4 regions of the Pseudomonas sp. B19(2017) genome follow, and region 1 is predicted to be linked to each of the others. Evidence: riboswitches for the same ligand, from Rfam matches in the RefSeq annotation. Region 1 holds a riboswitch; each other region holds the start of a gene.

What was found. Region 1 has a riboswitch for cobalamin ahead of cobO (cob(I)yrinic acid a,c-diamide adenosyltransferase). Riboswitches for the same ligand answer to the same signal wherever they lie in the genome.
Region 2: another riboswitch for cobalamin. It lies ahead of CAF70_RS09970 (TonB-dependent siderophore receptor); the one in region 1 lies ahead of cobO (cob(I)yrinic acid a,c-diamide adenosyltransferase).
Region 3: another riboswitch for cobalamin. It lies ahead of CAF70_RS09980 (ABC transporter substrate-binding protein); the one in region 1 lies ahead of cobO (cob(I)yrinic acid a,c-diamide adenosyltransferase).
Region 4: another riboswitch for cobalamin. It lies ahead of cobW (cobalamin biosynthesis protein CobW); the one in region 1 lies ahead of cobO (cob(I)yrinic acid a,c-diamide adenosyltransferase).

The regions. Positions count from the first base shown of each region.
Region 1 is NZ_NEJR01000036.1:7,876-13,595, reverse strand. It holds gene CAF70_RS25845 (DUF3077 domain-containing protein) at 332-595, shown strand; gene CAF70_RS25835 (hypothetical protein) at 820-1,398, opposite strand; cobalamin riboswitch at 1,566-1,784, shown strand; gene cobO (cob(I)yrinic acid a,c-diamide adenosyltransferase) at 1,904-2,515, shown strand; gene CAF70_RS25825 (cobyrinate a,c-diamide synthase) at 2,512-3,807, shown strand; gene bluB (5,6-dimethylbenzimidazole synthase) at 3,804-4,454, shown strand; gene cbiB (adenosylcobinamide-phosphate synthase CbiB) at 4,451-5,359, shown strand; gene cobD (threonine-phosphate decarboxylase CobD) at 5,352-5,720, shown strand, end outside.
Region 2 is NZ_NEJR01000005.1:161,970-167,689, forward strand. It holds gene calA (vanillin reductase) at 1-8, opposite strand, end outside; gene CAF70_RS09945 (AraC family transcriptional regulator) at 189-1,094, shown strand; gene thpR (RNA 2',3'-cyclic phosphodiesterase) at 1,213-1,758, opposite strand; gene lpxO (lipid A hydroxylase LpxO) at 1,917-2,816, shown strand; gene CAF70_RS09960 (carboxymuconolactone decarboxylase family protein) at 2,936-3,280, shown strand; gene CAF70_RS09965 (GNAT family N-acetyltransferase) at 3,359-3,928, shown strand; cobalamin riboswitch at 4,102-4,310, shown strand; gene CAF70_RS09970 (TonB-dependent siderophore receptor) at 4,418-5,720, shown strand, end outside.
Region 3 is NZ_NEJR01000005.1:168,716-174,435, forward strand. It holds gene CAF70_RS09975 (DUF1624 domain-containing protein) at 2-1,168, shown strand; cobalamin riboswitch at 1,197-1,395, shown strand; gene CAF70_RS09980 (ABC transporter substrate-binding protein) at 1,505-2,515, shown strand; gene CAF70_RS09985 (iron ABC transporter permease) at 2,515-3,531, shown strand; gene CAF70_RS09990 (ABC transporter ATP-binding protein) at 3,528-4,316, shown strand; gene CAF70_RS09995 (OprD family porin) at 4,333-5,673, shown strand.
Region 4 is NZ_NEJR01000003.1:233,462-239,181, reverse strand. It holds gene cobN (cobaltochelatase subunit CobN) at 1-2,269, opposite strand, end outside; gene cobW (cobalamin biosynthesis protein CobW) at 2,273-3,340, opposite strand; cobalamin riboswitch at 3,440-3,653, opposite strand; gene CAF70_RS06880 (hypothetical protein) at 3,752-4,111, shown strand; gene CAF70_RS06875 (ATP-binding cassette domain-containing protein) at 4,317-5,720, shown strand, end outside.

The DNA of each region.
Region 1 (5,720 bases):
TGGAGGCGAGCCCAAGAATCAGATTTAATACCTTTCTTGTAGGCCGTTTCCCAAAGATACTCCCAACGCCTATTCTCTGTTGCGCGCGCCAAATGCGGTCTCTAGTCTCGGCATGTCGTTGACCTTCAATGACCGGGTTAGCCGCCCGAAATCGTCAGACACCGCAGCCGTGCAATACCGAGTAATCGGCATTGGCGCCTTATGGCGGCTGTGCGTGGGGCACCTGCGGGTGCGCCGGGTGCCTGACGTCCCGGTCGGCTAACCCACGTACAGCTGCCACCATACTGTTTAGCCGCTGTTGGTGGTCGCTTCACTACGACAGGAGCCTTAAATGACCACCGAAGAAACGAAATGCACAGTCGGCAAAACCATATTCTTTCAAGGTGAAAACCAGACCCACCCCCTGTTCCGCATCGAACCCGGCATCTCATGCCAGAACGCCCGCGAACAAGCCTCGGAATTGATTGGCTATGCACGGGACCTGACCATCGACGGCCTGATGGAAGACAAGCCAAAGCTGATCTGGGCCGCGCACTACCTTTGCGCCTTGGGCAAAGCGCTGCTGGATGATGCCGAACTCGGCATGATGCGTTAAGGCCTGAAAGGCGCGCAGACCAATCGCGGCATCGGCCGCGCTCCCATGGAGCCGCATATAACTGAAAGGTTTAGCAGGGGCTCTGTGGGAGCGGGCGTGCCCGCGAACACCGGCGCAGCCGGTGCCAGCCACCGCGTTGAATTCTTCGCGGGCACGCCCGCTCCCACATAGGCCACGTCGCGCTTGCGAAACGGGTTCCAGTTCCGGCCTGCGCCGGAGTTGATTCAAGCCTGCTTGAGCAGCAACGCCACCCCCGGGAAATATTGCCCCAGCTCGTTGTGCAACTTGCGATAGGCATAGGGGAAGTACCAGGCGATGGCGCAGGCGGTATGTTTCTGCAAATCTTCTACCAGGTCCTGCAGTTCCTCGGGGCTGGCGTGCTGGCCGGCCTTCCACGGGCTGATGAACAGCGCTCCGGCCTTCAACTGGCTGGGGTAGGCTACCTGGCGGGCGAGGGCAGCGGTCTGCTGCAGGGCGTCGGCCAGGTCCAGTCGGGCGATTTTCGGCCAGCGCTGACTGACACTGAGGTACAGCGCTTCATCGGCACTATTGATCGACAGGTCGCAGCGCGCTTCGTATTCACCTTCATCGCGCTGCTTCTTGCCGGCAAACTGCTGCAGTGCCGCCAGCTCCGCCTGCCAGGCCGCCGCGGCAAGCAACCCGGTATTGGCGGCTGCCCCATGCCAGTACGGTGCTTCGGCATCGCCGGCAAACTGGTTGAACCGGTCGATGCAGTCACCCCAGCGCTCCAGCACCGGGGCGAGAAACTCAAGGCGCGGGTTGTTGATGATCTGGCCTCGCATGCTGCGCTCTCCTGTTGTCGTTGTGATCGCGTTCAGCCGAAAGTGATGGCTATGTGATATCACTGGATCCAGTGTGGCACAACCCGGTGAATTGGCCATTACCCGGGCAATGCCTGTTCGACTGCAAAGCGCCCCGCTTTGATTGACGCTCCCGGTGCAACCCTCTAACCTTCGCGCGTGTTTCAGGTGCCCTGCCAGCCCCGTCTGGGCAGGGTGAAACTGGGAAGCCGGTGGGCGCCAGCATGGCGCGATTCCGGCGCTGCCCCCGCAACGGTAGGTGAGTCGCGGCCGCGCAGAGCCACTGGGTGTATGCCCGGGAAGGCGCGCAGGCCTGGGCCAAGGCCCGCTCACAAGCCCGGAGACCGGCCTGATACTGCCAACGGCATCACGGAGGGTGATGCGCGGTGCACTGTGGCGTCCGGCCACGGCCCCTGCGCGTTCTCCGTTTGCCCGCCTATTACCTGTCGCCGCGCCTTGCCGTGGCGCCAGCCAGCGGAGAACCCTGATGAGCGAACCCACCGAACGCGACGAACGCCACCTGGCGCGCATGCAGCGCAAAAAGGCGATCATCGACGAACGCATCGCCAATTCCCCCAACGAGTGCGGCCTGCTGCTGGTGCTGACAGGCAATGGCAAGGGCAAGAGCAGTTCGGCCTTCGGCATGCTCGCGCGCGCACTGGGCCATGGCATGCAGTGCGGTGTGGTGCAGTTCATCAAGGGCCGCAACAGCACCGGCGAAGAGCTGTTCTTCCGCCGCTTCCCCGAGCAGGTGCGCTACCACGTGATGGGCGAGGGCTTTACCTGGGAAACCCAGGACCGCCAGCGCGATATCGCCGCCGCCGAAGCGGCCTGGGTCGTGTCGCGCCAGTTGCTGCAAGACCCGAGCGTGCATTTCGTGGTGCTCGATGAACTGAACATCGCCCTCAAGCACGGCTACCTTGACCTTGATCAGGTGCTGTCCGATATCCAGGCCCGGCCGCCGATGCAGCATGTGATCGTCACTGGACGTGCCGCGAAACCCGAGATGATCGAGCTGGCCGACACCGTGACCGAGATGGGCATGCTCAAGCACGCCTTCCAGGCCGGCATCCGTGCACAGAAGGGCGTGGAACTGTGAGCCAGCCCCGTCATTGCCCTGCCGTACTGATCGCGGCACCCGCCTCTGGCCAGGGCAAGACCACCGTAACCGCCGCCCTGGCCCGGCTGCACCGCAACCTCGGACGCAAGGTACGGGTGTTCAAGTGCGGGCCCGACTTTCTCGACCCGATGATCCTCGAGCGGGCCAGCGGCGCGCCGGTGTACCAGCTCGACCTGTGGATGATCGGCGCCGGGGAAAGCCGCCGCCTGCTGTGGGAAGCAGCCGGCGAGGCCGACCTGATACTGATCGAAGGGGTGATGGGGCTGTTCGATGGCACGCCGTCCAGCGCCGATCTGGCGCGCCACTTCGGCGTGCCGGTACTGGCGGTGATCGACGGCACGGCCATGGCCCAGACCTTCGGCGCGCTGGCCTTGGGCTTGGCACGCTACCAGGCGGACCTGCCGTTTGCCGGTGTGCTGGCCAATCGGGTAGGCAGCCTGCGCCACGCGCAATTGCTGGAAGGCAGCCTGACCGAAGGTCTGCGCTGGTATGGCGGTTTGTCCCGCGAGCGTGGTATCGAGCTGCCTAGCCGCCACCTGGGGCTGGTCCAGGCCAGCGAACTGAACGACCTGGACGCGCGCCTGGATGCCGCTGCCGAGGCGCTTGGCGCCAGTTGCGATGCTGCTTTGCCGCCGCCAGTGAACTTTGCCGAACCCGAACCGCAAGCCAGTGCTGCCTCGTTGACCGGTGTGCGCATCGGCGTGGCGCGGGACGAGGCCTTTGCCTTCACCTATGGCGCCAACCTCGACCTGCTGCGCAACCTGGGCGCGCAGCTTGAGTTTTTCTCGCCGCTGCATGACCACGAATTGCCTGCCGTGGACAGCCTGTACCTGCCGGGCGGTTATCCCGAGCTGCACCACCACGCCCTGGCCGCCAACGCGCCCATGACCGAGGCGATACGTGCCCATCACGCCCAGGGCAAACCGTTGCTGGCAGAGTGCGGAGGTATGCTGTACCTGCTCGATGCCCTGACCGATGTGGCCGGCGAGCGTGCCGAACTGCTCGGCCTGCTGCCCGGCGAAGCAACCATGCAGAAGCGTCTGGCAGCCCTGGCGCTGCAGGCGGTGGAACTGCCGGAAGGCACCCTGCGCGGGCACACCTATCACCATTCGCTGACCAGTACTGCACTGGAGCCGATCGCCCGAGGCCTGAGCCCCAACGGCGGGCGTGGCAACGAAGCGGTGTACCGCCTGGGGCGGCTGACGGCTTCCTATGTGCACTTCTACTTCCCCTCCAACCCGGATGCGGCGGCGGCGCTGTTGCGACCATGAGTGAACACGCCTACAGCGACGCCGAGCGCGCCGCGATCTACCGGGCCATCGGCGAGCGCCGTGACATGCGCCATTTCGCCGGTGGCGAAGTGGCCCCGGAAGTGCTGGGCCGCCTGCTGGCCGCCGCACACCAGGCACCGAGCGTCGGGCTGATGCAGCCCTGGCGTTTTATCCGTATCACCCAACGCGACCTGCGCACGCGCATCCAGGCCTTGGTGGAAGCAGAGCGGGTGCGCACCGCCGAAGCCTTGGGCGAACGCTCCGACGCCTTCATGAAACTGAAGGTGGAAGGCATCAACGACTGCGCCGAACTGCTGGTGGCCGCGCTGATGGACAACCGCGAGCCGCATATCTTCGGCCGCCGCACACTGCCGGAAATGGACCTGGCCTCGCTGGCCTGCGCCATCCAGAACCTGTGGCTGGCGGCCCGTGGCGAAGGCCTGGGCATGGGCTGGGTGTCGCTGTTCGACCCGCAGGCGCTGGCGGCCCTGCTGGGCATGCCGACCGGGGCCAAGCCGGTCGCGGTGTTGTGCCTGGGGCCGGTGACGGAGTTCTACCCGGCCCCGATGCTGGTGCTGGAAAACTGGGCCGAGGAACGGCCCTTGAGCGAAATGCTCTTTGAGAACCAATGGGGAGAGCGCCAATGAGCGTGGCTTTGCTGACAGTGGCCGGCGTGGCCCTGGATGCCTTGCTGGGTGAACCGCAGCGGCGCCACCCGCTGGTGGCCTTCGGCAACATGGCCAGTAACCTCGAGCGCCGCCTGAATGCCGGCGGGCGCGGCTGGCGCAGCCACGGGGTGAGCGCGTGGTTCCTGGCCGTGGTGCCGCTTACCCTGGTGGCGCTGATCCTGTCCTGGCTGCCGTACATCGGCTGGCTGGTCGACGTGCTGGCACTGTATTGTGCCGTCGGGCTGCGCAGCCTGGGCGAACACGTGTTGCCGGTGGCCAGTGCCTTGCGCCAGGGTGACCTGCAGGAAGCTCGGCGCCGTGTGGGCTACCTGGTCAGCCGCGAAACCCGCGAGCTGGACGAACCGGCCGTGGCCCGGGCGGCCACCGAATCGGTGCTGGAGAATGGCAGCGATGCGGTATTCGCCGCGCTGTTCTGGTTCGTGGTGGCCGGCGCGCCAGGCGTGGTGCTGTACCGCCTGAGCAACACCCTGGACGCCATGTGGGGCTACCGCAACGAACGTTTCGAACGCTTTGGCTGGTGCGCGGCGCGCGTCGACGATGTGCTCAACTATATTCCCGCCAGGCTGGTGGCATTGACCTACGCGTTACTGGGCAAGACCCGCCTGGCCCTGGCCTGCTGGCGCAAGCAGGGCCCGCTGTGGGACAGCCCCAATGCCGGGCCGGTGATGGCCGCCGGTGCTGGTGCGTTAGGGGTGGTGCTCGGGGGACCGGCGGTATACCACGGCGAGTTGCATGAGCGGCCGCGCCTGGGTGACGGGCCAATGGCCGACGCCGATGCCATCGAGCGCGGCTGGGGCCTGGTGCAGCGCGGCGTATGGCTGTGGCTGCTGGTGATCTGCCTGGGAACCTACATCAATGCTTGAACACGGAGGCCGCCTGCTGCGGGCGGTACGGCAATACGGCATCGCCCGCGAGCAATGGCTCGATCTGTCCAGCGGCATTGCGCCATGGCCTTTCCCGATTCCACCGATTCCCATGGAGGCTTGGGCGCGCCTGCCGGAGACGGAGGATGGCCTGGAGGACGCCGCACGCGCGTATTACGGCGCTCGCCAACTGCTGCCGGTGGCCGGTTCCCAGGCTGCGATCCAGGCGTTGCCGCTGTTGCGCGCAGCCGGCCGGGTAGGGGTGCTGACGCCGTGCTATGCCGAGCACCCATACGCCTGGCAACGGGCGGGGCACCAGTTGCTGGAGCTGGACGAAACGCAGGTCGAGGCGACGCTGGAC
Region 2 (5,720 bases), on a different contig from region 1:
GTGTACATGCAGGGCCTCGCTATGAAGTGAAACGATTCAGGCGACACATTTTGCGCGCCATGCCCCGCCTCGCCCACAGCTGATTCTCCGGTATCCGTGCCTGATTCTCCGAAGATACCACGCAGCACCTGGCACCAAGCCTTGATTCTGAGATGATTAGACTGTCTGATCCTCTGCCCAGGTCCATCATGCAACTGACCCGACACGTCGACGCCAATGCGCCGCTTTGCACACTGATCCGCAGCCTTGCCACGCGCCCGGGCTTCGTGCCTACGCATCTGCCTCAGGTACAGGTGCTGAGCTGGGACCACTATGTGGCCAGCAGCCCGCAGATCTACGAACCCAGCCTGATGATCCTGGCCCAGGGCAGCAAGCTGGCGCGCCTGGGGCCGCGCACCCTGGAGTACGGCGCCGGGCATTACCTGGTGCAGGCATTGTCGGTGCCGTTCATGTGTGAAACCTTCGCCACCCCCGAAGCACCGTTGCTGGGCGTGGCGGTAGACATCGACCGCGGCGTGCTGGGTGAACTGGTGCAAAGCATGGCCCTGGCGCCGGATGCCGCGGTGCAGGCGCAAACCCCGCATTCAATGACCTCGGCTGCACTCGATGCGCCGATGCGAGAATGCGTGGAACGGCTGCTGCGCTGCCTGCAAGACCCGATGGACGCCAAGGTGCTGGGCCCGGCACGGGTACGCGAGGTGCTGTACACCGCCTTGCGCGGCCCACAGGCGGGCGTGTTGCGGGCGCTGGTGGAGCAACAGGGGCACTTCGCCCGCATCGGGGCCGCCCTTGCCCACCTGCGCGAACACTACACCGAGCCGCTGAGCGTGGAAGCGCTGGCCGCGCGCGCCAATATGAGCGTTTCGACCTTCCACGAGCACTTCAAGCGCTGCACCGACATGGCACCGATGCAGTACCTCAAGCGCCTGCGGCTGCTGAAGGCGCAGCAGATGCTGATCGGCGAAGGCCTGGGGGTGGCGCAGACCGCACACCGGGTGGGCTACCAGAGCACCTCGCAGTTCAGCCGCGAGTACAAGCGCCAGTTCGCCCGCAGCCCGGGGGATGAGTTGCCGTACCAGAGCCTGCCGGTGTGATCGCCTGCCCTGGCCCCATCTCCGGCAAACCGGCTCTCACCCTTCTGAGTTTAAGAAACCTTGAAGACACAAGAAGGCTGGGTCGAGCGGGTCTTCAGCAGCGAGGTCACGGCCTGAATCAGCTCGACAGCGGCCATTGCGCCAACGGCCAGTAAGCGCCCTTGCGCGACTCATACAGTGTGAAATGGCGGGCAGCGAGGTAGAAATCCGGCGCGCTGCCGGCCTCTGGCGGCTGGCCACGGTAGTCCCTGGCCAGCGTCAGGTGCGGGCGATATTCGCGGTCGGCCGCTTCCACCCCCAACGGCAGCAGCGCCTGCTGCAAGCTGTACACCAGTTGCAACAGGGCTGGTGGCGTGTGCTGCGCCTCCAGCACCAGGGCGCTGGCCCGCTGCCACGCCTGCAAGCGGTCCAGCAATAGCCGTGGTGCCGTCGCCGGCAGCGCCAGCTGATCGACCGCCGCGCAAATTGCTGGCACCTGGGCGGTATCCACATCACCAAGGAATAGCAATGTCACATGGAAGTTGGCGGCCGGCACCGGCTTGCCGCTGCGCAGGTTCAGACCGCGTCGCCACTGGGCCAGGGCACGGCGCTGGGCATCGCTGACCGGCAACGCGAAGAACAGCCGCTTGAAGGGGGTACCGCTGGGGCGTGCGTCCTGAATCATACGAACTCCTGAACATGAAACGTTTGCGCAAGGCTGCAGGGCATTAAACCTAAGTCGCCCCGTCGTTGCGTAACAATAAGTACAAACTACCCCCATGATTGTTTATGCTGGCGGGCTCATGCCATGGCGCATGGCCATTTTTCGACAAGTAAACGTCCATGAAAATTGCACTCGTACTCATCTTTGCCCTCTCGATCGCCTATGTTCACTTGCGCGGTCGGGTTCGCCACAAGCTGACCCGTCAGCTGGGCGACCACTCCAGCTTCCTGGCCCCGGTCAACAGCTTTCTGTATCTGTTTTCCAGGCACCCGGCCAAGCCTTATCTGCCAGTGGAGGCCTTCCCCGAACTGCAGACACTGCAGGACCACTGGAAGGAGATCCGCGAGGAAGCCCAGCAGCTGCTGCATGTTGGCGAAATCAAGAAATCCGACAATTACGATGATGTCGGTTTCAACTCATTCTTCAAGACTGGCTGGAAGCGCTTCTACCTGAAGTGGTACGGCGAAAGCCACCCGTCGGCGATGACTCTGTGCCCACGCACCACCGAGTTGCTCAAAGGCATCGGTACGGTCAAGGCCGCCATGTTCGCCACCCTGCCGCCGGGCGCCAAGCTGGTACGCCACCGCGACCCGTATGCCGGCTCCTATCGCTACCACCTGGGTCTGGACACGCCGAACGACGATGGTTGCTACATCGACGTGGATGGTGAGAAGTACTCCTGGCGCGATGGCGAGGGCGTGGTCTTCGACGAGACCTACATCCACTACGCGGCCAATACCACCGAGCACAACCGCATCATCCTGTTCTGCGACATCGAACGCCCGCTCAAGTACCGCTGGGCAACCGCGTTCAACCGCTGGTTCAGCCGCAACGTCATGGCCGCTGCCGCCGCCCCCAACGATGCCGGCGACAAGACCGGTGGCATCAACCGGCTGTTCATCCGCATCTACAAGATCCGCGAACGTGGCAAGGCGCTGAAGAAGCGCAACCGCACCCGCTACTACCTGGAGAAGTGGGCGTTCGTCGCGGCATTGGTGCTGGTGTTCATCTACATCTGACCGGTGTGGGAGCGCGCAGCCCAAGGGCCTGCGCGCAACCAACCAAAGTACAAGTCTCACACTCCCCACTCTTCGACTAGCCTGAAAGCTCCACTCGCAACCTCCCCAAGGTGAAGACGATGAGCATGATGGACTGGGACGCCTACCGTAAGCAGTTGATGGCCGGCATCGGCGATCTCAAGCAGCTTTCCCCTGACACCGTGGCAGGCTATATGACCGCCAGCGGCGCGGGGGCCAAGACCAACCACCTGGACGCCAAGACCCGCGAGCTGATCTCCCTAGCCGTGGCAGTCACCACCCGCTGCGACGGCTGCATTGCCGTGCACTCGCAGCAGGCCGTCAAGCACGGCGCCAGCCGCGAGGAAATCGCCGAGGCACTCGGCGTGGCCGTGGCGATGAACGCCGGTGCCGCGCTGGTCTACTCGGCACGGGCCATGGATGCAGTGGGCAAGGCCAACGGATGAATGCAAATGGCGTCGCCGCCCTTGCGCGACGGCGCCGCGCCACCCAGACTGGGCGGCCCAGCCCTTGCAGGAACCCGCATGATCCACATCCGCCCCATGACCCCGGAAGATTTCAAACACTTCTGGCCCACCTTCCAGGCCATTGTCCAGGCCCGTGAAACCTACGCATTCGACCCGAACCTGAGCTTCGATCAGGCTCGCCAGCTGTGGCTGGAGCTGCCCATGCGCACGCTGGTGGCCGAGGAAGACGGCAAGCTGCTGGGTTCCTATTACCTCAAGGCCAATGCCGCCGGGCCTGGCGGGCACGTGGGCAATTGTGGCTACATGGTCTGTGAGTCGGCACGCGGCCGGGGCGTGGCGAAGTTGATGTGCGAGCACTCACAGAAACAGGCGCGCCAGGAAGGCTTTCTGGCCCTGCAGTTCAACTCTGTGGTGGCCACCAATGAGGTGGCTGTGGCGCTGTGGCACAAGCTGGGCTTCGAAACCGTTGGCCGCTTGCCCAAGGCCTATCGCCACGCCCGCCTGGGGCTGGTGGACTGCCTGGTGATGTACAAGTGGCTGGCGGATGAGCCAGTGGTGGAGAAGCCACCGCTGCTGATCGGGCGCAAGAATATCGAGGCGCGGGTATCGCGGCGGCGCGGGCGCTAGCCTTCTCTCGCAGGCCTGGCCTCTTCGCGGGCTTGCCCGTTCCCACAAGTACTGCGCAAGGCCTGAGAGCAGCGCTGTACCTGTGGGAGCGGGCAAGCCCGCGAAGAGGCCGGACCTGCCCACCACCCCGCCAATAACCCCAGCGAATTTGACGCCCCCGCGTTTCAATGGTCAGATGCGCGCCAGTTTCAGGTGCCCTGCGCCGCCGTGCGCAGGGTGAAACGGGAAGCCGGTGCGTCGTGTTGCCCACGACAAGTCCGGCGCTGCCCCCGCAACGGTAAGCGAGCGAACCCTTCGAGATACCACTGTGCACCTGCATGGGAAGGTGAAGGTTTCATGCCCCTCGCAAGCCCGGAGACCGGCCTGGAGCTTCACTTGGCAACCCGCGGTGGGCGGGCGCAGGCCGGTATCCGTGTGCGCCCCTGCTGCACGGTGTGCCTTTGCGTGTTTTCCACCGGGATCCATTCATTCCTGCAGTAGTGGAACGACATGTCCCGTACCTTCAAGCTTCACCCCCTTGCGGCCTGCCTGGCCGTGTCCCTGCCGGCCCTGGCCGATGACCTCGACCGAGAGCCACTGGCCCTGCCCTCCACGGCTATCACCGATACCCAGGGCAGCCACGCCATCGACCTGGCCACCCCGACCCAGGCTGGCTCGCGCCTGGGCCTCAGCGCCCTGGAAACACCGGCCAGCACCAGCAGCATCAGCGCCGAGCAGATCCAGCAGCGCAACAACCTCACCGTACAGGACGCGGTGACCCGTTCACCGGGTATCAGCTATGTGGGTTCCCCGGGCGACGGCGGCACGGGCCTATCCGCCCGCGGCTTTACCGGGCACAGCTCGGTGATGACCTTGTTCGACGGCGCACGCCTGTACACCGGTGCCGGTACCCAGACGTTCCCGGTCGACCCTTGGATGGTCGAGCGCATCGATGTGATTCGTGGCCCGGCCTCGGTGCTGTATGGCGAAGGCGCCACCGGGGCGGTGGTCAATGTGACACCGAAAAAGCCGTTTGCCGGCGAGGTACACAACCACCTGCGCCTGGGCTACGGTTCGTGGGACCGCCAGCAGCTCGGCCTGGACAGCGGCGGCAGCCTCGGCGAGCGCCTGAGCTACCGCCTGGCCCTGAACCAGCAAGCCGGTAACGGTTGGGTCGATCGCACTCCGTCACGCAGCATGGCGCTAAGCGCCGCGCTGCGCTTCGACGCCAGCGACGATCTCAGCTTCACCCTCGCCCACGACCGGGGCGATGCGAAGCCTGCCAACTACTACGGCACCCCGCTGATTGACGGCCACTACCGCAGCAGCCTGCGCAACAAGAACTACAACGTGCAGGACGATGTGCAGCATTACGTCGATGAATGGACCCGCCTGAACACTGACTGGACGTTGAACGACCACCTCAGCACCAGCAACCAGCTGTACTACATCAAGAGCCGCCGTCACTGGCGCAACGCCGAGGACTACAGCTGGGACGCCGAGCACCAGCAGTTGCTGCGCGGCAGTTACCTGGAAATCAAGCACAACCAGGAACAGTTCGGCGATCGCCAGGCCTTCACCCTCGATCACACGTTGTTCGGCCTGGCCAGCAGGACCGTGGTCGGCGCCGAGTACAACAAGGTCCGTTTCAACGTCGACAGCAACGCGCCCTACAACGATGTGGGCGGCGACTACGTCGACCCGTGGCAGCCGCAGCCGGGTTGGTTCCACAGCGCCTCGCCGCTGCGCCCGCAAACGCTGTCCACCACCCACACCTTCGCCCTGTTCGCCGAAAACCGCCTGCAGTTGAGCG
Region 3 (5,720 bases), on a different contig from region 1:
CATGACAAGCGCCACCGCCACCCCCACCCTGCTCACCCAGCGCCTGCAGAGCATCGATGCCCTGCGCGGCCTGGTGATCCTGTTCATGCTCCTGGACCACGTCCGCGAAACCTTCTTCCTGCACCGTCAGGTCAGCGACCCGATGGCAATCGATACCACCGAGCCCTCGCTGTTCTTCAGCCGCACCCTGGCCCACCTGTGCGCGCCGGTATTCGTCATGCTGACCGGCCTGTCGGCCTGGCTGTACGGCGAGAAACACCAGGGCCGCAGCGATGTCTCGGCGTTCCTGTTCAAACGCGGGCTATTCCTGGTGGTGCTGGAATTCACCCTGGTCAACTTCGCCTGGACCTTCCAGCTGCCACCCAGCGTCATCTACCTGCAAGTGATCTGGGCCATCGGCGTCAGCATGATCGCCCTGTCGTTGCTGGTCTGGTTGCCACGTGCCGCCCTGATCGCCCTGGGCGCCATCATCATCGCCGGCCACAATTTGCTCGATGGCCTGCACTTTGGCGCCGAATCCGCCCTGCATGTGCCATGGGCGATACTGCATGACCGGGGCTGGCTGGCGTTCTCCGAAAGCCTGCGCCTGCGCACCTCGTACCCGGTGCTGCCGTGGGTCGGTGTCATTGCCCTGGGCTATGGTCTGGGCCCGTGGTTCGCCCGTGGCAGCGATGCCGGCCAGCGCCAGCATCGCCTGCTGCTGGCCGGGTTGATCGCGCTGCCGGGCTTTGTCGTGCTGCGCCTGCTCAACGGCTACGGCGAGGCGCCATGGAGCGCTTACCCAACCCTCACGCAAACCCTGATGAGCTTCTTCAACATCACCAAGTACCCACCGTCGCTGCTGTTCCTGGCCCTGACCCTGGGCTGCGGCCTGCTGTTGCTGCGCGCCTTCGAACGCGCTGGCCAGGCCCGCTGGATCAGCGCCCTGGCGGTGTTCGGCGCGGCCCCCATGTTCTTCTATTTGCTGCACCTGTATGTGCTGAAGCTGCTGTACCTGGCCAGCGTGGCGCTGTTCGGCCGCAACCATGGCGACTACTTCGGCTTCGACGGCATCGCCGCGGTGTGGCTGGGGGCCGTGTTGCTGGCGGTTTCACTGTACCTGCCGGTGCGCTGGTTCGCCCGGCTGAAGGCGCGGCGACGTGACATCCGCTGGCTTAAGTACTTCTGAAAAGCGTTTTCACCCGGCGGCGCGATGGTCTACCATGCCGGCCGCCGGTTTCCATCACGGAACTAACAGGGAATCCCAGGCCCGTCATGACGGGCCAAACGGAACTGCCCCCGCAACTGTAGGTGCCGAGCCTGCTCCATCGATGCCACTGGGCCAGCAACCCGGGAAGGCCGGAGCCAGGCCATGACGCACCAGTCAGGAGACCTGCCGGCCTACATTCACCAACCGGCGGGGTGTCCGGGATTGGCCATCAGTGTTGCCCCTGCCAACCGCGGGGCTCGGCGATGCCTGTCCGTGCGTTCCTCACCCGAACTGTCCGATAGGAGATCGCCCAGCATGCTGCCCCGTTTAGCCACCCTGCTCGCTGGCCTCGGCCTCACCGGCCTGGCCCAGGCTGCTGCCACCCACTACCCGCTGACGCTCGACAACTGCGGCAAGCCGCAAACCTTCGCCCAGGCACCGCAGCGCGCGGTCACCATCGGCCAGGCCGGTACCGAGATGCTCTACGCGCTGGGGCTGGGCGACAAACTGGCGGGCACCTCGCTGTGGTTCAACAATGTGCTGCCCGAGTACCAGGCGCAGAACGACAAGGTGCCGCGCCTGGCCGACAATGAGCCCAGCTTCGAGGGGGTGGTAGGCAAGCGCCCGCAGCTGGTGACGGTGCAGTTCGAATGGATGGTCGGTGCCCAAGGCGCAGTCGGCACCCGGGAACAGTTCGACGAACTGAACATCCCCACCTACCTGTTACCGTCGGATTGCGAAGGCAAGGACAACCTGGTGGGCGCCGACGGCACCCGCCTGCAGGCGTTCCAGGTCGAGAGCATCTACAAGAGCGTCAGCCAGCTGGCGGCAATCTTCGACGTGCCAGACCGTGGCACGGCCCTGAACGCCGAGCTCAAAGGCCGCCTGGACAGTGCCAAGGCGCAACTGGCCGGCAAGGACCTGTCCACCACCTCGGCGCTGTTCTGGTTCTCCAGCGCCGACCTGCACATCGACCCCTACGTGGCGGGACGCCAGGGGGTCGCCGATTTCATGCTGCGCACCCTCGGCGTGCGCAATGTGGTCGAATCCAGCGAAGAGTGGCCGACCGTTGGCTGGGAAACCCTGGCCAAGGCCAACCCCACCTGGCTGATCATCGCCCGCATGGACCGCCGCCGCTACCCCGCGGACGACTACCGGAAGAAGCTGGCATTCCTGCGCAGCGACCCGGTAACGCGCAACATGGATGCGGTGAAGCACGACCGCATCATCATCCTCGACGCCGACGCCATGCAGGCCGGCATTCGCCTGTTCCGCGGCCTGCAGACACTGTCCGCAGCCTTCGCCAGCGGTAAAGCAGCCCAATGATGATGCGCCTGTTCCCCTGCATCGCTGTTGCCCTGGCCGCTCTGTTGATAGCCCTGCTGGCCGGCACCGCTATCGGTGAGAGCAACCTGTCACCCGGCGTGGTCGGCCAGGTGCTGGCCAACCACCTGTGGCAGGCCGGCTACCCGGTCGACCCGATCGATGCCGGCATCATCTGGAACTACCGCCTGACCCGCACTTTGGTTGCGGCGGCCTGTGGGGCCGGCCTGGCCATCTGCGGCGTGATCCTTCAGGCGCTGTTGCGCAACCCGTTGGCCGAACCTTACCTGCTGGGGCTGTCTGCCGGTGCCTCGACCGGTGCGGTGCTGGTCGGCCTGCTGGGCCTTGGCAGCGTGGCGCTGAGCATGTCCGGCGGCGCTTTCATTGGCGCCTTGGCAGCGTTTGCCCTGGTGCTGGTGCTGGCCCGCGCAGCCGGCCCCAGCAGCAACAACGCCCAGGTGATTCTCGCCGGGATCGCCGGCTCGCAACTGTTCAACGCCCTCACCGCCCTTCTCATCACCAAGTCGGCTACCGCCGAGCAGGCGCGCGGCATCCTGTTCTGGCTGCTGGGCAACCTTAGCGGCGTGCGGTGGCCTTCGGTGTGGCTGGCCGTGCCAGTGGCGCTGTTCGGGCTGGTGGTGTGCCTGTGGCACCGCCGTGTGCTGGATGCCTTCACCTTCGGTGCCGACTCGGCGGCGTCGCTGGGTATCCCGGTGCGGCGCACCCAGTTGCTGCTGATCAGCTGCGCGGCGCTGGTGACCGCGGTGATGGTATCCATCGTCGGCGCCATCGGTTTTGTCGGGCTGGTGATTCCCCATGCCCTGCGCCTGCTGCTCGGCCCCGGGCATAGCCGCCTGCTTCCCGCCAGCGCACTGGGCGGGGCACTGTTCCTGGTTGCCGCCGACATCCTGTCGCGCACCTTGATCCCCGGCCAGGTGATCCCCGTTGGTGTAGTCACCGCACTGCTCGGCGCACCGGTCTTCGCGTTGATCCTGATCAGCCGCCGGGGGCGCCCATGACAGTCATGACGGCGGTACGGGTGGCCCCCTTGAGTTGCCAGCGCCTGGGGCTGCAGCTGGCCGGCAATACCGTACTCAGCGACATCGAACTGAGTGTTGTCACCGGTGAAACCCTGGGCATCGTCGGCCCCAACGGCTCCGGCAAATCCTCGCTGCTGAAGGTGCTGGCCGGGCTGCGCAGGCCAGGCAGCGGCAGCGTGCAGCTGCTGGGCGAGCCACTGGCACAGTTACCGCGCCGCCGTGTCGCCCAGGCCCTCGCGCTGGTCGAACAGCAGGCCGATACCCTTGATGCGATCAGCGTGTTCGACGCCGTTGCCCTGGGCCGCACGCCCTGGTTGTCGGCGCTGGCGCCATTCTCCCGGGAAGACCGCGCGATCGTCGAGCAAGCCCTGGCCGACCTCGACGCCCTGCACCTGCGCACACGCTTGTGGGGGTCGCTGTCCGGTGGCGAGCGCCAGCGCGTGCACATCGCCCGAGCCCTGGCACAGCGGCCCCAGGTGCTACTGCTGGACGAGCCGACCAACCACCTCGATATCCAGCACCAGCTAGGCCTGCTGCAACAGGTGCAAGCCCTGCCGGTGACCACCCTGGTGGCCCTGCACGACCTCAACCAGGCGCTTACCTGCGACCGTATCGCGGTGCTCGACAAGGGCCGCCTGGTCGCCCTCGGCAAACCGCTCGAGGTGCTCACCCCCGAGCGCCTGCTGAGCACCTTCGGCGTGCACGCCCACTATCTCATCGACCCCTTCGACGGCGCGCGCATCTTGCGTTTTCGCGCCCCCTGAACAGGAAGTTCCGCCCATGCCGCGCCCTGTCGCCCTGCTGCTCGCCAGCACCCTGCTAGCGCCGGCTGCGCTGGCCGAATCTGCCCAGTCGCAAAGCAACGGTTTTGTCGAAGATGGCCGCTGGAGCCTGCTCAACCGCAGCGTATTCGACCAGCGCGACTACAAACATGGCGGGCGCAACAGTGCCGCGCGCAACGCTTACAAGCCGCGCAATGAACGTAACGGCAAGGCCGAGGAATGGGCCTATGGGCTGATGGGCACCTTCCAGTCCGGCTTCACCCAGGGCTTGATCGGTGTCGGGGTCGATGCCCACGCCTACCTCGGCGTGCAACTTGACAGCGGCGGCGGGCGCGCGGGCAAGGCGCGCTTGCTCGGGCTGGATAACGAGGGGCACCCGAAAAACGAATACAGCCGTGCCGGCGCGGCACTGAAACTGCGCCTGTCCAATACGGTGCTGGCCTACGGTGAGCAACGGGTCAAGACCCCGGTGTTCAGCTCCTCGGACAGCCGCCTGCTGCCCGAGACTGCCACCGGTTTCTTCCTCGCCAGCAACGAATTCGACAATCTCAAGCTGGTGGCCGGACACTTCAACGAGAGTACCGACCGCAATGCCTCCAGCCACGATCAGGGCTTCGTGGTCAACTACTCCAACGGCCGTCAGGGCAACAGCTTCGACCTGGCCGGTGTGTCGTGGAACCCAAGCGCCGCCTTCAGCGGCAGCATTTACACCTCACGCTACCAGGACAGCTGGAACCAGCACTACCTGGGCAGCACCCTCAGCCATGCCCTGGACGAGCGCCGCAGTCTCAGCCTCGACCTCAACCTGTACCGCACCACCGACACCGGCAAGGCGCTGTCCGGGCGCATCGACAACACCACCTGGAGCCTGGTCTCGCGCTATAACCATGGGCCGCACGGCTTCAGCCTGGGCTGGCAGCAAGTGGACGGCAACACGCCATTCGACTACGTGACGCGGGGGGCGATCTTCATCGCCAACGCGGTGCAGATGTCGGACTTCAACGCGCCGAACGAGAAATCGTGGCAGGCGCGCTATGACCTGAACATGGGCGCCTACGGCGTGCCAGGGTTGAACCTGACGGCACTATATGTGCGCGGTTTCGCTATCGACGGCACCCACGTCGACCCTGCGGGCGGGTATGCGTACCTGGGGTATGGCAAGGGCGGCAAACATTGGGAGCGGGACCTTGAGGCGCGGTATGTGGTGCAGGATGGCAAGGCCAAAGGCACCGTGTTTTCGCTGCGCCATGACGTGCATCGGGGCAATACGGCGCAGGCGGAGCTGGATGGCGACCAGATACGGTTGGCGGTGGAATGGCCGTTGGGGGGCGGGTTCTGAGGTAGCGCGTGGTCAGAAAGGCTTTGGGGCCGCATGGCGGCCCCAAA
Region 4 (5,720 bases), on a different contig from region 1:
GGTCAGGGCGTGCGCCCTGCCACGGCTGGCCAAGTTCGCAATCGAGCGGGTCGAAGCCCGGCACCAGCGCCTTGGCCAGGGCCCGCAACAGGCTGGCATTGCCGCCACGGCCGTCGCCACGCTCGACCCGCAACAGCGCCAGCAGGGTATCCAGGCGCAGCCGCCCTTCAGGCGATTCTCCGAACACATGCAGGCCATCGCGAATCTGCGATTCCTTCAGGTCGCACAGGTAGGTGTCCAGCCGTGGCAGCCACACGGCGGCATCGTCCAGTTGCCCTTCCAGTTGCAGCTCGCGGTCGATGTGGTTGGCCTTGACCAGTTCGAGGATATCGCGCTGCAACTCGCGCGCGCGCCGCGGGTCGAGCAGCTGTGCTTCGTAGAACTCGTCGGCCAGTTGTTCCAGGTGGCGCAGCGGCCCATAGGTTTCGGCGCGGGTCAGCGGCGGCATCAGGTGGTCGATGATCACCGCCTGGGTGCGGCGCTTGGCCTGTGCGCCCTCGCCCGGGTCATTGACGATGAACGGGTAGATGTTCGGCAGCGGGCCGAGCAAGGCGTCCGGCCAGCACTGGGCCGACAGCCCTACGCCTTTGCCGGGTAGCCATTCGAGGTTGCCGTGCTTGCCAACATGGATCACCGCATCAGCTGCAAAGGCATGGCGCAGCCAGAAGTGGAACGCCAGGTAGCCGTGCGGCGGCACCAGGTCGGGGTCGTGGTACACCGCACTGGGGTCCACCTGGTAGCCGCGTGCCGGCTGGATGCCGACGAAGGTCAGGCCGAAGCGCAGGCCGGCGACCATCAACCGGCCACTGCGGTGCATCGGGTCTTGCTCGGGCGGCCCCCAGCGCTCCAGTACCGCCTGGCGGTTGCCCTCGGGCAGGCGCTCGAATGCGGCCTGGTAATCGGCCAGGCTCAGGCTCTGGGCGCAGGGGCGCTGATCGAGGTGGTCGAGGTCGTTGGTCACGCCGCCAAGCAGCTGGTGGATCAGTTGCGTGCCGCTGCCCGGCAAATCGGCCAGCGGGTAGCCTTCGGCTTGCAGGGCCTTGAGGATGTTCAGCGCGGCTGCGGGGGTATCCAGGCCGACACCATTGCCAATGCGGCCATCCCGGGTCGGGTAGTTGGCCAGCACCAGGGCCACGCGCTTCTGGGTGTTCGGCAGGCGTGCAAGCTCGACCCAGCGGCGCGCCAGTTCGGCGACGAAGTCCATGCGCTCGGGGTGGGCGCGGTAGCACACCACATCGGACTGGCTGCGTTCGCTGCGCCAGGCCATGTCCTTGAAGCTGACCGGGCGGGTGATGATGCGCCCGTCCAGCTCGGGCAAGGCAATGTGCATGGCCAGGTCGCGCGCGCCCAGGCCCTGCTCGCTGGCTTCCCAGCCGGGCTGGTTGTCTTGCGCGCAGATGGCCTGCAGCACCGGAATGTCGCGACGGAACGGGCGCAGGTTGGGGCGTTCCGGGCTGGACAGGGCAAAACCGGTGGTGTTGACCAGCACCTCGGCGCCGACCTCGTCCAGCCAGGCTTCGACCTGCTCCAGGCAGGTGCTTTCCTTGAGGCTGGCCACGGCGATCGGCAACGGGTTGAGCCCGGCGGCCTGCAGGCGCTGGCAGAACACGTCGATGAACGCGGTGTTGGCCGCCTGCAGGTGCGAGCGATAGAACAGCAGCGGCGCCACCGGCTGCTCGGGGTGCCACTGCGGGTACCAGTCCTCCAGCGCCGCGCTACCCTTCTGCGGGTGGTACACCGCCGTGCGCGGCAACGGCTGCGGCTCGTCCCAGGTATAGTCGCGGCCCAGCCATTGGTTGGCCAGGCAGTTGAACAGGTTGATGGCGTTGGCCTTGCCGCCCTGGCGCAGGTAGTGCCAGAGGCGCTCGGCCTGCGCGCCGCTGACAGTGCCCAGGCTGGTCAGCTCCGGGTCCGGGCGGTCGTCGCCCGGCACCAAAATCAGCTGCACGCCACGGGCAGCCAGCTCGACCAGTTGCTCGACACCATAGCGCCAGTAGCCAACGCCACCGTGCAGCGACACCAGAATGACCTTGGCATGGCGCAGCACTTCGTCAAAGTATAGATCGACCGAGGCGTGGTTCTGCACCTGCATCGGGTTGGCCAGGCGCAGGCTGGGGAAATCCTCGGGCAATTGCTCGGCGGTATCGGCGAGCAATGCCAGGTGCGAATCGCCGCTGCAGAGAATCACCAGCTCGGCGGGCGTCTGGCCGAGGTCGGCAATGCTGTCATCCGGCACGAAGCCGCCGGGCTGGGTCCGCAGCAGGTGCATGGGTCAGGCGCCCAGGGCCTGGCGCAGGCGCGCTTCAAGCTGGGCGGCATCGAGGTCCTGGCCGATCAGCACCAGGCGGGTGATGCGCGGCTCGTCGGCGCGCCAGGCGCGGTCGAAGTGCTTGTCGAAACGGGTCCCCACGCCTTGCACCAGCAGGCGCATCGGTTTGCCCGGGATGGCAGCGAAGCCTTTGGCACGCAGGATGCCGAACTCCACAACCAATTGGGTCAGGGCGTCGAGCAGCAGGCTTTCGTCGGCTTCCGGCAGGTCAATGGAGATGGAATCAAAGGCGTCGTGGTCATGATCGTCATGGTCGTCGCCGTCGTGGTGCGAGTCGTGGTGAGTACGGCGGCCATCGATGTGCGCCTCGGACTCGGCACCCACGCCCAGCAGTACTTCCAGTGGCAGCTTGCCGCTGCTGGCTTCGACCACTTTCACCGCTGGCGGCAGTTCTTCGGCGACTTCGGCGCGGACCTTGGCCAGGCCTTCGGCGTCGATCAGGTCGGCTTTGTTCAGCACCACCAGGTCGGCGCTGGCCAGCTGGTCGGCGAACAGCTCGTGCAGCGGCGATTCGTGGTCCAGGTTAGGGTCGAGCTTGCGCTGGGCATCGACCTGGTCCGGGTAGGCGGCGAAGGTGCCGGCAGCCACAGCCGGGCTATCGACCACGGTGATTACCGCGTCGACGGTGCAGGCATTGCGGATTTCCGGCCACTGGAAGGCTTGCACCAGAGGTTTGGGCAGGGCCAGGCCGCTGGTTTCGATGAGAATATGGTCCAGGTCGCCACGGCGTGCCACCAGCTCCCGCATTACCGGGAAGAATTCTTCCTGCACGGTGCAGCACAGGCAGCCGTTGGCCAGCTCGTAGACGCGGCCGCTGGCTTCTTCCTCGGTGCAACCGATGCTGCACTGTTTGAGGATTTCGCCATCGATGCCCAGCTCGCCGAACTCGTTGACGATCACCGCGATGCGGCGGCCCTGGGCGTTGTCGAGCATGTGGCGCAGCAAGGTAGTCTTGCCCGAGCCGAGGAAGCCGGTGACGATGGTGACGGGGAGCTTGGCCAGTGTTTTCATGTCGCATTGCCCTTGGCAGTGTGGCGCGGGCATGCAGGACGACAGCCGCGGGCCAGGTCGGCCGGGCTTGTTCGCCACCGGATCACCCCGCCCGGTTGAAAGTCGAAAACGTGACGAGGCAGGTCTCCTGGCTCGCACCGTTCCATGTGCCCGCTGGAGCAGCAGGCTGGCGGGATGACGCCTTCCCGCGCGCGGGCGCAGTGGCTGTGTCGATCCGTTGTCGGTGCTTACAGTTGCGGGGGCAGCCGCGGCTTGTACCGCGTTCCCGTCTTAGCTTCGGCCTGGCCGAAGAACCTCGAAGTGGCAAGGCTACGCAGTGGCTGGCGGGTGGTCAACCATTGCTGTCGGGCCGGCCGACAACAATTGACGCGACTGCGTTACAGTGGTGGCTTTGAGCAGCGAGGCCCACCGGTGAAACCCCTGAACAAGCGCGATATTGCACGCCTGGAGCGTGAACTGGTGGTTTGCCTGACCGAAGCCTGCGAAACAGCAAAGGCGGAAATCGTTGGTTTCAGCTGGCTTACCCACCGTCTGGCTCCCGAAGATTTTCCGGCCAGCCTGCGCATTACCTGGGTGTTCGAGCGAGAGGCCGACAAGGCCACCGCTTTGGCGGGCGACGCGAAGGTGCGCATGCTGGCGCTGACGGGCCTTGCGCTGGAGCAGGCCGGCATTCAGCTGGACCATCCGGCCTGGCATGTTCGGTTTGACAGTGAAGAGGCCTGCCAGCAGAACCACGGGGGCGACTGGAGCAAGCGCTTGATGGGGCGCTGAACCAGGGCATGCGCGCTCCTACAAGGGCCGCAGTGCATTCGCGGAATCTGTTTTCGCGCGACAACGATGCCTCTTTCCGTTAGGCTACGCATTCCACTTTCACGAGGTGTTCGTCCAATGCGCCATTGATGCCGCCGTCCCTTCGACGGCCAGTCTTCAGCCTCCGGTTCGCCCCGGAGATGTCGCGGCATTTGTGGAGTTGTGCATGACGAACACGTCGATCCTGACGCTGGACAGCGTCTCCTTGGCCTTGCCTGACGGCAGGCTGTTGTTTACCGACCTCAGCGAAACCTTCGACCAACGCCGCACCGGCCTGGTCGGGCGCAACGGCGTGGGCAAGAGCCTGCTCGGGCAGATACTTGCCGGCCAGCGCGAGCCCAGCAGGGGCCAGTGTCGGCGCCTTGGGCGCATCCATCTTCTGGACCAGCAGGTGATCGAGCACAGCACCACGGTTGCCGACCTGGCCCAGGTGGGCTCGGTGCTCGCTGCGCTGGAGCGCATCGAGCAAGGCAGCGTCGCAGCCAGTGACTTCGACACCGTTGGCGAACGCTGGGATATCCGCGAGCAATTGCAGGGGCAGCTGCAACGGCACGGCCTGGGGCAGCTTGACTGGCACCAGCCCGCCCACAGCATGAGCGGCGGTCAGGCCATGCGCGTGGCGCTGGTCGGCGCCTGGCTCAGCGAAGCGGACTACCTGATCCTCGACGAACCGAGCAATCACCTGGACAGCAACGCCCGCGCCCAGTTGCTGGGCATGATCCAGGCCTGGGACCGAGGCCTGCTGGTGATCAGCCACGACCGCAGCCTGCTGGCGCACATGCAGCGCATCGTCGAGTTGTCCAGCCTGGGTTTGCAGGCCTTCGGCGGCGACTACAGCTTCTATTCAGCACAGAAGACCAGCCAGACCGAACAGGCCCAACAGCAACTTGCCCGGCTGAAACAGGAGCAACAACGCCAGGCCCGTGAACGGCAGCGTCAGCGCGAAGACCTGGAGCGTCATCAAGCGCGGGCCGGGCGCCAGGCCAGGTGCGCCAATCAGGCCAGGATACTGCTCGACCGCCAACAGCAGCGCAGCCAGGCCACGGCAGGCAAGCAACGCCGCGATCATCGCGACGCCCGGCAGGCGCTGCAGGGCAAAGTGCGCGACGCCGCCGGCGAAGTGGAGCAGGACATTGCTATTACCCTGCATGCACCTACACCGCAGCGCCATGCAGGTCGCGAAGTATTGGCCCTGCAGGCACTGCGCCTGCCACATGGCACCCGCAAGCCGCTTGACCTACGCGTGTGCCTGGGCCAGCGGGTTGGCCTGGTCGGTGACAATGGCAGTGGCAAGTCCACATTGCTCAAACTGATGAACGGCGAGTTGACGGCATCTGCCGAGTACCTGCGCCTCAGCGGCGAAACCGCCCTGCTCGACCAGCATTGCAACTCATTGCCGGGCGACACCAGCGTGCTTGAGCACCTGCGCCAGGCCAACCCGTCGCTGGCCCAGGGCGAATTACGCAGCCGCCTGGCGCAACTGGGCCTGGATGCGGCCCGTATCGAGCTGCCCAGCAGCCTGCTTAGCGGCGGTGAGCGGATGAAGGCAGCGCTTGCCGCCGTACTGTAC